Linked DNA regions of Salmonirosea aquatica. The protein of the gene in region 1 interacts with the protein of each later gene in a pairwise test. Links are inferred from orthologs where the notes say so. Each region holds a gene or a part of one and is shown in the gene's direction. Other genes may lie near its edges.

Region 1 (6,626 bases):
TCTCAAACGATTTGGCAACATCCCGGAAGGTATTTCCCGCTACCTTGGGGCTGTCTTCCTGTTTGATCGAGCCACTGCGAAGCGCGTCGATTACCGCGCACATGGTCATACGGCTGTTGACATATTGTTGATAAAACTCATCGCTTACTGGGGTGCGTGACTTGGAGGCTTGCTCAATATACGTCTTGAGCGCGGATGAAACAGCCATCGGATTGGTGTTCTTGTTGGCTACCAGGCGATCCATAGTGGCGGCATCGGCCTGGGCCGATTGGGTGATTTTTTCGGCCAGTTGATTTTGTTTGGCCTTATCGAACTGTTGGCTTGCATAAAGCCACTGCAACTTATCCAGCGGACAGCCCTTCGACAGCAGGCTGTTGTCGGTATCCGCCGATCCTTCGACATCGACCCGGGCGTTGCCGCCTCCCATAGAGGGACTTTGGCTAGGGGAAGTGGTAGCGCATTGGCTAAGGATGCCCATACATCCTATAAAAATGAGTTTTTTGATCGTTGTCATAACCTTAATGCTTGTTTGGCAGGTTGGACAAATATCGGATAAATGTGTTTAAATGCCCGGGTACCTTAGCAGAAATCACGGAGTGTCACGCGCATTCTTGATTTATTCCCAAAAACTTGCTCACAGCAAAAAAAGAAACGGCGATCACTGTATCGTGATCGCCGTTTGTCAAAAATCAAATAATTTCTGTCTTACAGAATAGCAAAACCCAGGGTAGCCTGGAACAGGTTGCTCTTTTTGCCGAATTTGGAGGCCGTGCTGGCGTTGTTGTAGTTAATGTTGACAACATCGTTCACATTGCCCTCATAGCGCACATCCAGGCTTAGGCGTCCGAAGTCCAGTCCAATACCCGCCTGGTACCCAATCGCTACGTTATTATCAAAAGTAGCTTCGGTATTCCCTTCGGTGTACTTATTGAACGAATCGCTGATTTTTCCGCTATCCGATAAGCGGAATGAAGCTACGGGTCCCACGTTGATCCGGAAGATTTTGGCGATGCGATAACCCAACAATACAGGAATGTCCAGATTACTGAAACGCACGTCCAACTCGCCCTCATCGTTGGTTAATCCGGTCTTGTACACGTCGAATTTACCTCCTTTTTGGGAGAGCATTATTTCGGGCTGTACGTAGAACTCGCGTCCGAACCGCATGAAAATACCTCCGGCAAACCCGGTAGAACGATTGTCATTGTTTTTGAAGTCGAAGCCCGTGCTACCTGAGCCCAGTGAGAGGTCATTGCCCCGGATGTTGGATAAATTTACCCCGGCTTTAAGACCCAGGCGGAAGAAAGGATCATATTCCTGTGCTGTAGCAGCGAAACTTAGCAGTGTGGCAACCGCCACGATGAATAACTTTTTCATGGTTTGTAATTTAAAATATAAGTGATTGAGAATTGTACTAAAAATAGAATGCCATTGGGATTAGAGGGGGGTAAAAAAGAAAAGAATAGGAAAATGGGTAGGAGTTTCCCCGAATCGTTTCGCCGGAGTCAGGTAGTTTTTACTATTCGCAATTGAACCGGAAAAACAAGGAATGACGCGAGGGCAGAAGCTTCCTCTATGAAGTATTTTGGCACTGAAACCACTTTTTTGCCGGGCTTTTATGGAAGAAACACCGGTACCACGGGTGAAAACGCTAATTTTGCGCCGTCGTTCCGGGCTACCCCACGACCTTGAATCCCGTTAACATCAATCCATTAGCAGAATGAGCGAGTACAACCACCGCGTAATTGAACAAAAATGGCAACAATTCTGGGACGAGCAGCATACCAATCGCGTCGTCATCGATCCCTCCAAACCCAAGTATTACGTTTTGGACATGTTCCCCTATCCGTCGGGGGCGGGCTTGCACGTGGGACATCCGCTGGGGTACATCGCCTCGGATATTTATTCACGCTATAAGCGTCTCAAAGGCTTTAACGTATTGCATCCCATGGGGTTCGATAGCTTCGGGCTACCTGCTGAGCAGTACGCCATCCAGACGGGCCAACATCCGGCCCTGACGACCGAGCAAAATATTACCCGCTACATCGAGCAATTAAAGAATTTAGGGTTCAGCTACGACTGGAGTAGGGAGGTACGTACCTCCGATCCGGCTTATTACAAGTGGACGCAGTGGATTTTTGGAGAGTTGTTTAACAGCTGGTACAATAACAAAACCGACCGGGCTGAACCAATAGGTACCCTGACACAGGAGTTTGGTCACCGGGGCAACGGACGGGTCGATGCGCCCTGTGACGAAGATACGCCACTGTTTACGGCCGCCGAGTGGAAGGCCATGAGTGCGGACGAACAATACCGAATGACGCTTAAGTACCGCCTGACCTACGTGGCCGACGCCACCGTGAACTGGTGCGCCGGGCTGGGCTCGGTACTTTCCAATGACGAAGTGAAAGACGGCGTTTCGGAGCGCGGCGGTTTTCCGGTGGAGCAGAAACTCATGCGCCAGTGGATGATGCGCATCACGGCCTACGCGCAGCGACTGTTGGACGGCTTGGATACGATCGACTGGACGGAATCGCTCAAAGAACAGCAGCGCAACTGGATCGGCCGATCAGTGGGCGCGATGGTCAAATTCGGGGTGGAAGGGTACCCCGACCGCACCATCGAAGTTTTCACGACCCGCGTGGATACCATCTACGGCGTGACCTTCATGGTGCTGGCTCCTGAGCATGAACTGGTCGATCAGATTACGACCGAAGCGCAGAAGGCGGAAATTAAAGATTATATAGAAAGTACCAAAAAACGTTCCGAACTCGACCGCGTATCAGACGTCAAAACCGTTTCCGGCGCTTTCACCGGCGCGTACGCCATCAATCCGTTCAACGACCAAAAGGTACCTATCTACATCGCCGACTACGTGCTGGCGGGCTACGGGACGGGCGCGGTGATGGCGGTACCTTCAGGCGATCAGCGCGACTGGAATTTTGCCACGCACTTCGGCTTGCCGATCATTCCGATTCTGGACGGGCAGCAGAATATTGAAACTGAAGCCGACCCCACCAAAGAGGGTAGGTACATCAATTCCGGCATCATCAACAGCTTGTCGTACGCCGAAGCTACCCCGGTTTTGATTCAATGGATGGAAGAGCGTAACATCGGAAAAGGAAAAGTCAACTACCGGCTCCGTGATGCCGTATTCAGTCGGCAGCGCTACTGGGGCGAACCCGTACCTGTCTACTACAAAAACGATGAAAACGGCCAGCCGCTTCCCTACTTGATGCCTGAATCCGAGCTGCCGCTGGAATTACCATCCGTGGATAAGTACCTGCCCACCGAAACCGGCGAGCCACCGCTGGGCCGGGCCGAAGATTGGAAGTACCACGGAAAATATGATTACGAGCTGAGTACCATGCCTGGCTGGGCGGGCAGTAGCTGGTACTGGTACCGCTACATGGACGCCCATAATTCCCATGAATTTGCTTCCCCGGAAGCCATCGATTACTGGCGCGATGTGGACCTGTACCTCGGCGGGACCGAGCACGCCACGGGCCATTTGCTGTACAGCCGTTTCTGGAACAAATTCCTGAAAGACCGCGGCTATGTACCCGAAGAAGAGCCATTCAAGAAGCTCATCAACCAGGGGATGATTCAGGGACGGAGTAGCTTTGTGTATCGCGTGAAGGGTGATGATTATTCCAAACCTGTTTTCGTAAGTGCGGGTTTGCGGGCTCAATACGAAGTTTCCGCATTGCACGTGGATGTTAATATCGTGGAAAACGACGTGCTGGATATTGAAAAATTCAAAGCTACCCGTCCCGACATTGCGGGAGAGGGCGCTGAATTTATTCTGGAAGAGGGCAGGTACCTGTGCGGTGTGGAAGTGGAAAAGATGTCCAAGTCCAAGTTCAACGTCGTCAACCCCGACGACATCGTGGAGCGCTACGGGGCCGATACGCTGCGGCTGTACGAAATGTTCCTCGGTCCGCTCGAGCAGGCCAAACCCTGGAACACCAATGGCATCGACGGTACCTACCGCTTTATTCGCAAATTCTGGCGCTTGTTCTATAACGATGCCGGACAATGGCTCGTGAAAGACGAGGTACCTACTAAGGAAGAACTGAAGGTACTCCACAAAACCATCAAGAAGGTACAGGAAGACATCGAAAGCTTCTCGTTCAACACCGCCGTGAGTGCCTTCATGGTGTGTGTCAATGAGCTGGGTACCTTGAAATGTTTTAAGAAAAGCATCCTGACTGAGCTGGTCGTGTTGTTGTCGCCCTACGCGCCGCACATTACCGAAGAGTTGTACGCCGCCCTGGGCAATGAGCCAGGTACCCTTACCAAAGCCACTTTTCCGGTTTGGCAGCAGGAGTACGTTACCGACGATGTGTTCGAATATCCGATTCAGATCAACGGTAAGGTACGGGCTACGCTTTCGTTCGCCCTCGACACGCCACCCGCCGAGGTAGAAAAAGCCGTGCTCGCCAACGAAATCGTGCAAAAATGGCTGGATGGCAAAGCTCCAAAAAAGGTGATTGTGGTACCCAAGCGGATCGTGAACGTGGTATTATAAAAAAATCGGGAGGGGTAATGGCCCCTCCCGATTCGTCACTATTTCTCACTATACCCTTTAAAAGTTGTTGGATTACTCGAACGTCAGTGTGCGCTCGATTACCGATTTTTCGCTGGTGATGGAGAATTCTTTCACTACTTCTTCGCCTTTGCTGGCTACCATCACTTTGTATTCACCATCGTTCAGGTCTTTCAGGTTGAACTTGATGGCGGTTTTCATTTGCTTGCGGCCGATGCCTTCACGAGCCAGCACGTCGCCCTTGGCGTTGGTAATGATCACGGCGGCCGTGGCGAGTCCTTTTTTCTCGACGTTGACGTTGATGCCCCCGTCGATGTTTTTGTAAATCACCGTAGCGAAGGTGGTGGGTTTTTTAGCGCTTTCGCCAGGACCGGCAAATGCTACTGTAGTACCAAGCGCCAAAGCGCAGATAAGGGATTTGAATGAATTTTTCATGGCTTTTTGTTTTTTAAGTTTTGGCTAATATTTGTCGTTATTGACTCTACAAAGGTGGGGTATAGGAAGGTACTATGTAATACAAAGTACAGGAACGGAAAATTGAAAGGATGAGTGGTGTAGAAAGGGGAGAATAGTAATTTAAAGGCATACGAACTTGTCGGCCCGGTCGTTGGACTGGTAGTCAAGTGTGGTACAACCGTAATACAATTGGGAGTGAAATTTGTCAAATGGGGCGCCGTTGTAGTCGGCTTGGTAGCGGGAATATGCGGATGTTCATCCCGCAATCATTTGCTGATCAATAACTTATCGAATTATCTTCAATACAGCAGCCATAAAACCCCCATAATCAGCGCCCACCGGGGCGGGGGTACCTATGCGGGCTATCCCGAAAATTGCCTCGAATCGTTCGGCTACCTGGCCCGACAGATGCCCGTTGTCATCGAGTGCGATATTTCTATTACGAAGGATAGTATACTGCTGATGATGCATGACGACACCTACGAGCGCACGAGTACCGGTACCGGCAAAGTCAGCGAGCAGACCTGGACCTACGCCCAAACGCTTTTTCTGGAAGATCACCGTGGTGTTGCTACCAAGTACCGCATTCCCACGCTGGATGAAGTGTTGAAATGGGGGAATGGAAAAGTTATCTACACGCTGGACGTCAAGAAAGACGTACCCTACCGCTGGGTAGTGGAAGCTGTGCAAAATGCCAAAGCTGAAAACTACGCCGCGATTATTACCTACACCGCCACTCAGGCCGAACTCGTGCATCGCCTGGACCGCCGACTGATGATTTCGGTTACCATCCGAAATCGGGAGGAGTACGACCGCCTGCACGCGGCGGGCATTCCCGACAACCGTATGATTGCCTTCGTGGGTACCCGCGAACCCCCGGCGGACCTCTACGAGTTCCTACACAAAAAAAAGATCATGACGATTCTGGGTACCTTGGGTAATCTGGATGGCATGGCCGAAGCCCGGGGCGATGGTACCTACCGCCGGTTTGTGGAGAATGGCGCTGATGTCCTTTCGACCGACCGGCCCCTGGAAGCCGGACGGGCGCTCAATCTGATCAGGTAGAGAATGGGTAACGAACTACTGCTCCAGTTTGGTTAACAAAGCAATGACATCTTTCTCCGAACGTAGGTTCAGTTTCTGCTCCTGCACGATATTGCGGGCTCCCCGCTGATCCGACAATTTAGCAAGCAGACTCCTTTCGTTGAGCTTTATCGGCACGAGTGACCCATCGAGGCTTTGCAGGAAAAGGTCATCGCCCTTGGTGTATTCGTAGTCGTACTGTACGTTTTCATTATAGCCATTGCGCTCTACCGGATCGAGCCGGGCGGTATAGCGGCGCAGTAGTTTGGTTTTGCCATCGTACAGGGCTTGATAATATTGACTCTTTACCCGTACGAACGTCAGGTCGTTGATCATGAACGATTCAGGGTAAATCTGTTTCTCACCGTCGGCCAGACTTACGACGGCGTAATCCTCCATAACATTGTAGTTAATTAACAGAGCCAGCGACCGATTGTTCCGATAAGGAATGCTACCCTGTTGCCATTTGTTAAACAGAAAGGGCGAACCCTTGATGGCTACCGTACGGTAGCTGTTCTGCTGACCATTGAGGCGGTAG
Region 2 (6,231 bases), 4.7 Mb from region 1 along the record:
ATTCAATGGAAAATAATTCATAGTTAGCACACCTCACTTTTATGGTTGAACGAATTCACCAGTCAATTCCTTGCCAAAACGCATTGATTTGCTTCTCTGCACCCAAACGGGCCTCTGGTCGAACTAAGCACTGAATTGTTAAAATATTGGGCAGAGGTAGGCGACTTAAAAGGCAATCACACTTCCTCACTCACTAAGGTACCCTCTTCTTAAAAACAATTTGAAATTTGAATTTACCGAAAAAAAGCAAACTACTCTTTAGAGGAGCCTACTGCGGGGGTAGAAATGGTCTTACCATAAAATAACGCATTGAAAAAAAGTCGACTGGTACCCAGCCAGGTACCCCGGAAATTGGGATTATCAGAAAACAAAAGAATATGTCCCCGTCCGGCCGTCGTGGACAGCAAGCCCGCCGAGGAAGCGATTTTTTTCAGAGATTGCGGATGAACGTACCCGTTGAGGAGCGGGTTTTTGTCGTACTGAATTACAGTAGCGTAGGGGTTCTCCGAGATTTCCAGCAAAGTGTTACTATTACGGTATAGGGCGATCTTGCGGTCCGTAAAACCATATCCCAAGGGATGCGTGGTATCGAGATCAGCCAGAAAGATGGCCCCCCCGTATATTTAGCCCCTTCCTGATCGACGGCTTTACTGTAATCGAGACGCTCCTGGGTCTTAGAACTGTCTTTCAGGCTTCGGATTTTCTCCGCGACCAGTTTATTTTTAATAGCCCATTCCGATGCCAATTTGAAAGTTACTAAGGTACCCCCTCCCTCGACCCAGGTTTTCAGTTTTCCTACAAATCCAGCTTCCGAAGGGTACTGTCCACTGACCATCACAATGACATCATATTCACCCAAATTGACCCTGCCGAGATCACCCAACTCCACTTTTGTAATGGGCATGCCTAAGTATTGATCCATCATGAACCAAACTTCCCCCGCCTCGTACTGACTGGTACCCTGGCCGATCGGCATCAGCACTTTGGGAAGCTTGACGGTTTCAAAGGTGTTGCTTCCCAAATCAACCCCTTCCAGGCTGTACCCTGTTTTTACTGAGTAAAAATGTACTCCCGTGTAAGCAGCGATTTCTATCAGTTTTTTATACAAAGAGTCAGAAGTTGTTTTCTGCGCTTGTACAGGAATGAGCAGGGTACCACTGCCGAAGGATTTCTCACCCTGATCGGTCCCGGTGCGGAAGGGTTTTTGACCTACCTTAACCAAATTGCCCGCAGAAAGCAGTTGGTACAAAGCCTTGTGGGTGTTGAAATCCGTAGGGGGTAACAGGTAGGCGTACCTGCTTTTTTCAAAAGGTACCGGCGCAATCGCCAAAGATTCGAAGGTGACCGGATTGCCGGTAGACACGTTGCCGGATCTGATTTCGGTGTGGTTCAGTCCGTAGGCCAGGGGTAGGTTCCAGGCCGAGGCATCGTAAAAAATACTGTCGGCAAAGGTAACTGGTTTTTCAAAAACGGACTGTATCATGCGGTACTGGGGCTGGTTCATGGGTACGTAGTAGCTACGGCCCGCGAGGAAGGTCTGACCTTCCTGCTTCATTTCTTTGTCCAGGGGATAGCATTGGATCCGGTGCAGCAGTAGCGTATTCAAGAAAGCCCGGCTCCGGGTTTCGTCATCGCCCGCACTCACCACGTAGCCCTTGATCGGGTTCTTTTTCGCCGCCGCCAGGGCCGAATCGAAAAACTCCCGTTGGAAACGAAGCAGGTTTTCGCGCTCTGCAACGGCTCCCCGGATCGTAGCCAGGGCGTTGACCAGATGATTACGGACTGCAAACGAGAACGTCAGCAATCCGTTCTGACTTTCCTGCACGTGTCCCCGGGAGCTGCCCTGCTCGAACAGGAAACCAATGCCACCTTCGATATCGGGGTAGCTTGAGCCATAGCCGGGATACAGGTTGTCGAATGACTCCTTGGAATAATACAGCGAACCGATCTCGTTCATGGCCGTCTCGAAGTATCGGGCAAAGGTGTCGTTGAGGGTGCGGTACACGTAGTCGGGCACGAGGGGATTCTCGGCGCTTTTCTTGGAAGGTTCAAAAAAATGAGTGGAGTTGGTACCCATTTCGTGGTGGTCGGTCACGACGTTGGGGTACCACTGATGGTAGAAATTCAGCCGGTTTCGACTTTCGCGATGCACCGCCAAGTACCAATCGCGGTTCAGGTCGAACCAGTAGTGATTCACCCGCCCACTGGGCCACACTTCATTATGTTCACGATCGTTAGGGTCCGAAACGGGCGGCATGCCTTTGTGCATATTCACCCAATTCACAAAGCGGTCACGACCGTCGGGATTGATGACGGGTTCTATGAAAATAACCGCGTGGGTCAGGGTATTCTGGATTTCCGGATCTTCACTCGCCGCCAGGTAGTAGGCCGTTAGGATAGAAGCCTCGCCGCCCGAAGCTTCGTTGCCATGCACATTGTATCCCAGTTGAAGCACTACGGGCATGGCCTTAATATCCGGCATGGTAGCGGCAGGGTCCACCAGCTTAATATGGTTCTGACGGATGCTTTCCAGATTTTTCAGATTCTCCGGGCTACTGAAGGCCACCATCAACTGCGGGCGGTACTCGTACGTACGACCCGTTGTCTGGAATTTCACACGATTCGAAACGGTACCCAGGTACTCGAAATACGCCACGATCTGATCGTAGCGCGTATGGTGGGTACCTACGGAGTACCCCAGGAAAGCATCCGGGGAAAGAATGTTGGGATTGAATTTCCTACCCGGGAAGTAGTAGCTGTTTTGCGCGGCAAGAGGCACGGAACTCAGGAGAACCAGCAGGATTACGTAGAGGTTTTTCATGCCTTGGTTGAATAGTATGTTAGTAAGGAGGGTTGCTGTAAGCCGTACATTATTCGGTGTTTTTCAGAATGGAAATCGTTTGGAGGGGATCAGGCGATTTGAAGACAAAGCTACCGGCTACCAGCATATCCGCGCCTGCCTTTAGCAGAGGGGGGGCGTTTTCACTGTTCACGCCCCCATCGATTTCGATCAAAAAATCGGCTCCGCTTTCGCGGCGCATCTCGGCCAGCTTCCTTACTTTCCGGTAGGTATTTTCAATAAAGGTTTGACCGCCAAAACCCGGATTGACCGACATAATCAGTACCAGGGAAATATCCGTTAAAATATCGGTCAGCAATTCGACGGGAGTATGCGGGTTGAGGGCTACCCCCGGCTGGGCGCCCAATTCCCTGATGTGTTGCACCGTGCGATGGAGGTGGGGACAGGCTTCGTAATGGACCGTAATGATTTCAGCGCCGGCCTGGCGGAAATCCTTCAGGTACCGATCGGGGTCCACAATCATCAGGTGCACGTCGAGGGGTTTCTGAGCGTGGCGATTCACGGCCTGGCACACCGGCATGCCAAACGAAATGTTGGGTACGAACATGCCATCCATTATATCCACGTGCATGTAGTCGGCTTCGCTACGGTTGAGCATTTCAACGTCACGTTGAAGATTGGCGAAATCAGCGGCAAGAATGGAAGGCGAGATTAAGGGCATATGGGTAAAGGGGAGGGAAATGAAATTGAAGGCGGCTGTTCGATGGCCGATTGCTTTTTGCTACTTTTGAGCGAAAATAAGCATAAAAGGACTAAAACGGCTTGTTGTAGGCCTTTTGTTTGGGCTAGTAGCCTGTATTTGTTTGTAAATCAACGTATTGCTATTCATGACTCCTGCCGAACGCATTGCCTACCTGACCGATCGAATCAACTACTTCAATGACAGGTACTATCAGGACAGCGTCTCTGAAATATCCGACCAGGCGTTTGATGAACTGTTAAAAGAGCTGACATCGTTAGAAAACGAGCATCCAGCCTTGAAATTGGCTGATTCACCCACGCAGCGGGTAGGAGGTACCATCACCAAAAACTTTCCGACGGTCTACCATAGGTACCCCATGCAATCGCTGGATAATACGTATAGCGAGGCGGAGCTGCGAAGCTTTGATGAGCGTGTGAAAAAAGGGCTGGGCGAGGAGAGCCACGAGTACGTGTGCGAGTTGAAGTTCGACGGGATTTCTCTCAGTTTTACCTACGAGGATGGACTTTTACAGCGGGGCGTTACCCGGGGCGACGGTACCCGGGGGGATGATATCACTGCCAATGTGAAAACGATCCGTTCGTTGCCTTTACGGATTTCGGGCGATGCCATACCTGGGTTTTTAGAGGTACGTGGCGAGGGATTTATGCCTCTCAGCTCATTCGAACGGCTCAATGCCGAACTCGAGGCTACCGGCGACTCCCTGTATGCCAACCCCCGAAATGCGGCTTCCGGCGCTTTCAAGCTACAGGACTCCGCCGAGACAGCTCGCCGCGGTCTCGATTGCTATGTTTATTCCTTTCTGAGCGATGAGGACATTTTTCAGTCACACGAGGAAAGCCTGATCGGTCTACAGAAATGGGGGTTCAATGTTTCACCGGGTTGGAGAAAATGCCATACGATCGACGAAGCTATTGCTTTTATCCATGAATGGGAGGAAAAACGATACAAGCTACCCCTTGCCACGGATGGAATTGTATTGAAAATAAACGATTATGCCCAACAACGCGAATTGGGCAGCACTTCGAAAAGCCCACGCTGGGCTATTGCCTTCAAATACAAAGCGGAAAACAAACCGGCCCTGCTGCGTTTCGTATCCTACCAGGTAGGTCGAACGGGCGCGGTGACTCCCGTAGCCAACCTATCGGCGTTATCCGAGCGGGGGGTACCCTATGAGAAAGCCAGGGGGGTGCACCTTTCCGGCACTCAGGTCAAACGGGCTACCCTGCACAATGCCAACGAGTTGGAACGGCTTGGGCTGCATTTGGGCGATACGGTATTTGTCGAAAAAAGCGGCGAAATCATTCCCAAGATTACGGGAGTGGACCATACCCAGCGCACCCTGTTTGATACGGAACAAATCCATTTTCCTACCCATTGCCCCGAATGCGGGACTACCCTGATTCGGCCGGAGGGTGAAGTAGCTTTTTACTGTCCCAACGAGCGTGGTTGTCCGCCCCAATTGAGGGGGAAAATCGAGCATTTCATCCAGCGCCGGGCCATGAACATCGATAGCCTGGGTGAGGGCAAAATAGAATTACTTTTCGATAAAGGTTTGGTTCATACGGTGGCCGATCTCTACGACCTGAACTACGATTCATTGCTGGGATTGGAAAAAGAAATTCTCAACGAAGAAACCGGAAAAACCAAGAAAATCAGTTTCCGCGAAAAAACCGTGGAAAATATCCTGAAAGGAATCGAAAGTTCGAAAGAGGTACCCTTCAAAAACCTGCTGTTTGGCCTGGGTATCCGCTACGTGGGAGCCACAGTGGGGGAAAAGCTGGCGGCCTATTTTCGAAACATGGATGCCCTTATGACCGCCTCCCTGGAAGAACTCGTTAACGTACCCGAAATCGGGGGTCGGATTGCGCAGAGTGTGCGCGACTATTTCAGCGATCCCGAAAACCAACGCCTGATCGAGCGTCTTCGGATGGCCGGGCTGAACTTTGCTACCGACGAGGTACCCATTGAAATCGAATCAGATACGCTCCAGGGCAAAACCTTCGTGATTTCGGGCGTTTTTCAGCACTTTGATCGGGATGAGCTGAAAGCCAGGATTGAAGCGAATGGGGGACGCGTACTGAGCGGGGTTTCGGGTAAGCTCAACTACCTGGTAGCCGGTGAAAATATGGGACCATCCAAGCTGGAAAAAGCGAAGCGACTTGGCGTGACGATTCTGTCGGAGGAAGAATTCGTGGCAATGCTTACTTCTTAAATCCAAATATCCGCCAAGGGTTTTACCTTTGCAAAAAAATAGGAACCATTGATCGAATGATCGGTAGGTATTCCAATCCCAAATTTCTAAACGCGGGGGCGTACCCCTCAATACACTTTACATGGCGTTGGACGAGCGATTCAAAGGCGTGGGCGTGGCCCTGATAACCCCTTTTGACGAACACGAGAATATTGACTACCCAGGGCTTAAAAACCTCATTGAATTCGTTTCTGAGGGGGGCGTGGATTACCTGGTGGTGCAGGGTACCACCGGTGAAACCTCCACGACCTCGCCCGATGAGAAAAAGGCGCTGCTGGAATTCACGAAACAGCATAACACCCGCCAATTACCCATTATTTACGGGCTCGGGGGCAACAACACCCGCGCGGTTCTCGAAGCAATAGCTGCCACCGATTTTACGGGTGTCGACGCCCTCCTTTCAGTTTGTCCCTATTA

The links.
Region 2: the proteins of leuS (region 1) and ligA interact in binary tests that used the Escherichia coli proteins (3 or more experiments, as listed by UniProt). The link is inferred for Salmonirosea aquatica from one-to-one orthologs.

Annotation. Positions count from the first base shown.
Region 1 is NZ_WHLY01000002.1:1,221,192-1,227,817, reverse strand. Bases 1,380-4,731 are described here. They hold leuS (leucine--tRNA ligase), read left to right. Parts: upstream 1,380-1,720; coding sequence 1,721-4,531; downstream 4,532-4,731. Other genes in these bases: GBK04_RS06245 (T9SS type A sorting domain-containing protein), read right to left, coding at 4,604-4,731. In the rest of the region: GBK04_RS06260 (hypothetical protein), read right to left, coding at 1-514; GBK04_RS06255 (porin family protein), read right to left, coding at 706-1,377; more of GBK04_RS06245, read right to left, coding at 4,732-4,984; GBK04_RS06240 (glycerophosphodiester phosphodiesterase family protein), read left to right, coding at 5,201-6,070; GBK04_RS06235 (hypothetical protein), read right to left, coding at 6,086-6,626.
Region 2 is NZ_WHLY01000002.1:5,933,090-5,939,320, reverse strand. What follows is about bases 3,275-6,231. They hold ligA (NAD-dependent DNA ligase LigA), read left to right. Parts: upstream 3,275-3,687; coding sequence 3,688-5,775; downstream 5,776-6,231. Other genes in these bases: dapA (4-hydroxy-tetrahydrodipicolinate synthase), read left to right, coding at 5,897-6,231; rpe (ribulose-phosphate 3-epimerase), read right to left, coding at 3,275-3,521. Outside these bases: GBK04_RS25800 (OmpA family protein), read right to left, coding at 1-21; GBK04_RS31125 (hypothetical protein), read right to left, coding at 252-521; GBK04_RS25795 (M14 metallopeptidase family protein), read right to left, coding at 485-2,821; more of rpe, read right to left, coding at 2,871-3,274. UniProt on the Escherichia coli protein: DNA ligase that catalyzes the formation of phosphodiester linkages between 5'-phosphoryl and 3'-hydroxyl groups in double-stranded DNA using NAD as a coenzyme and as the energy source for the reaction.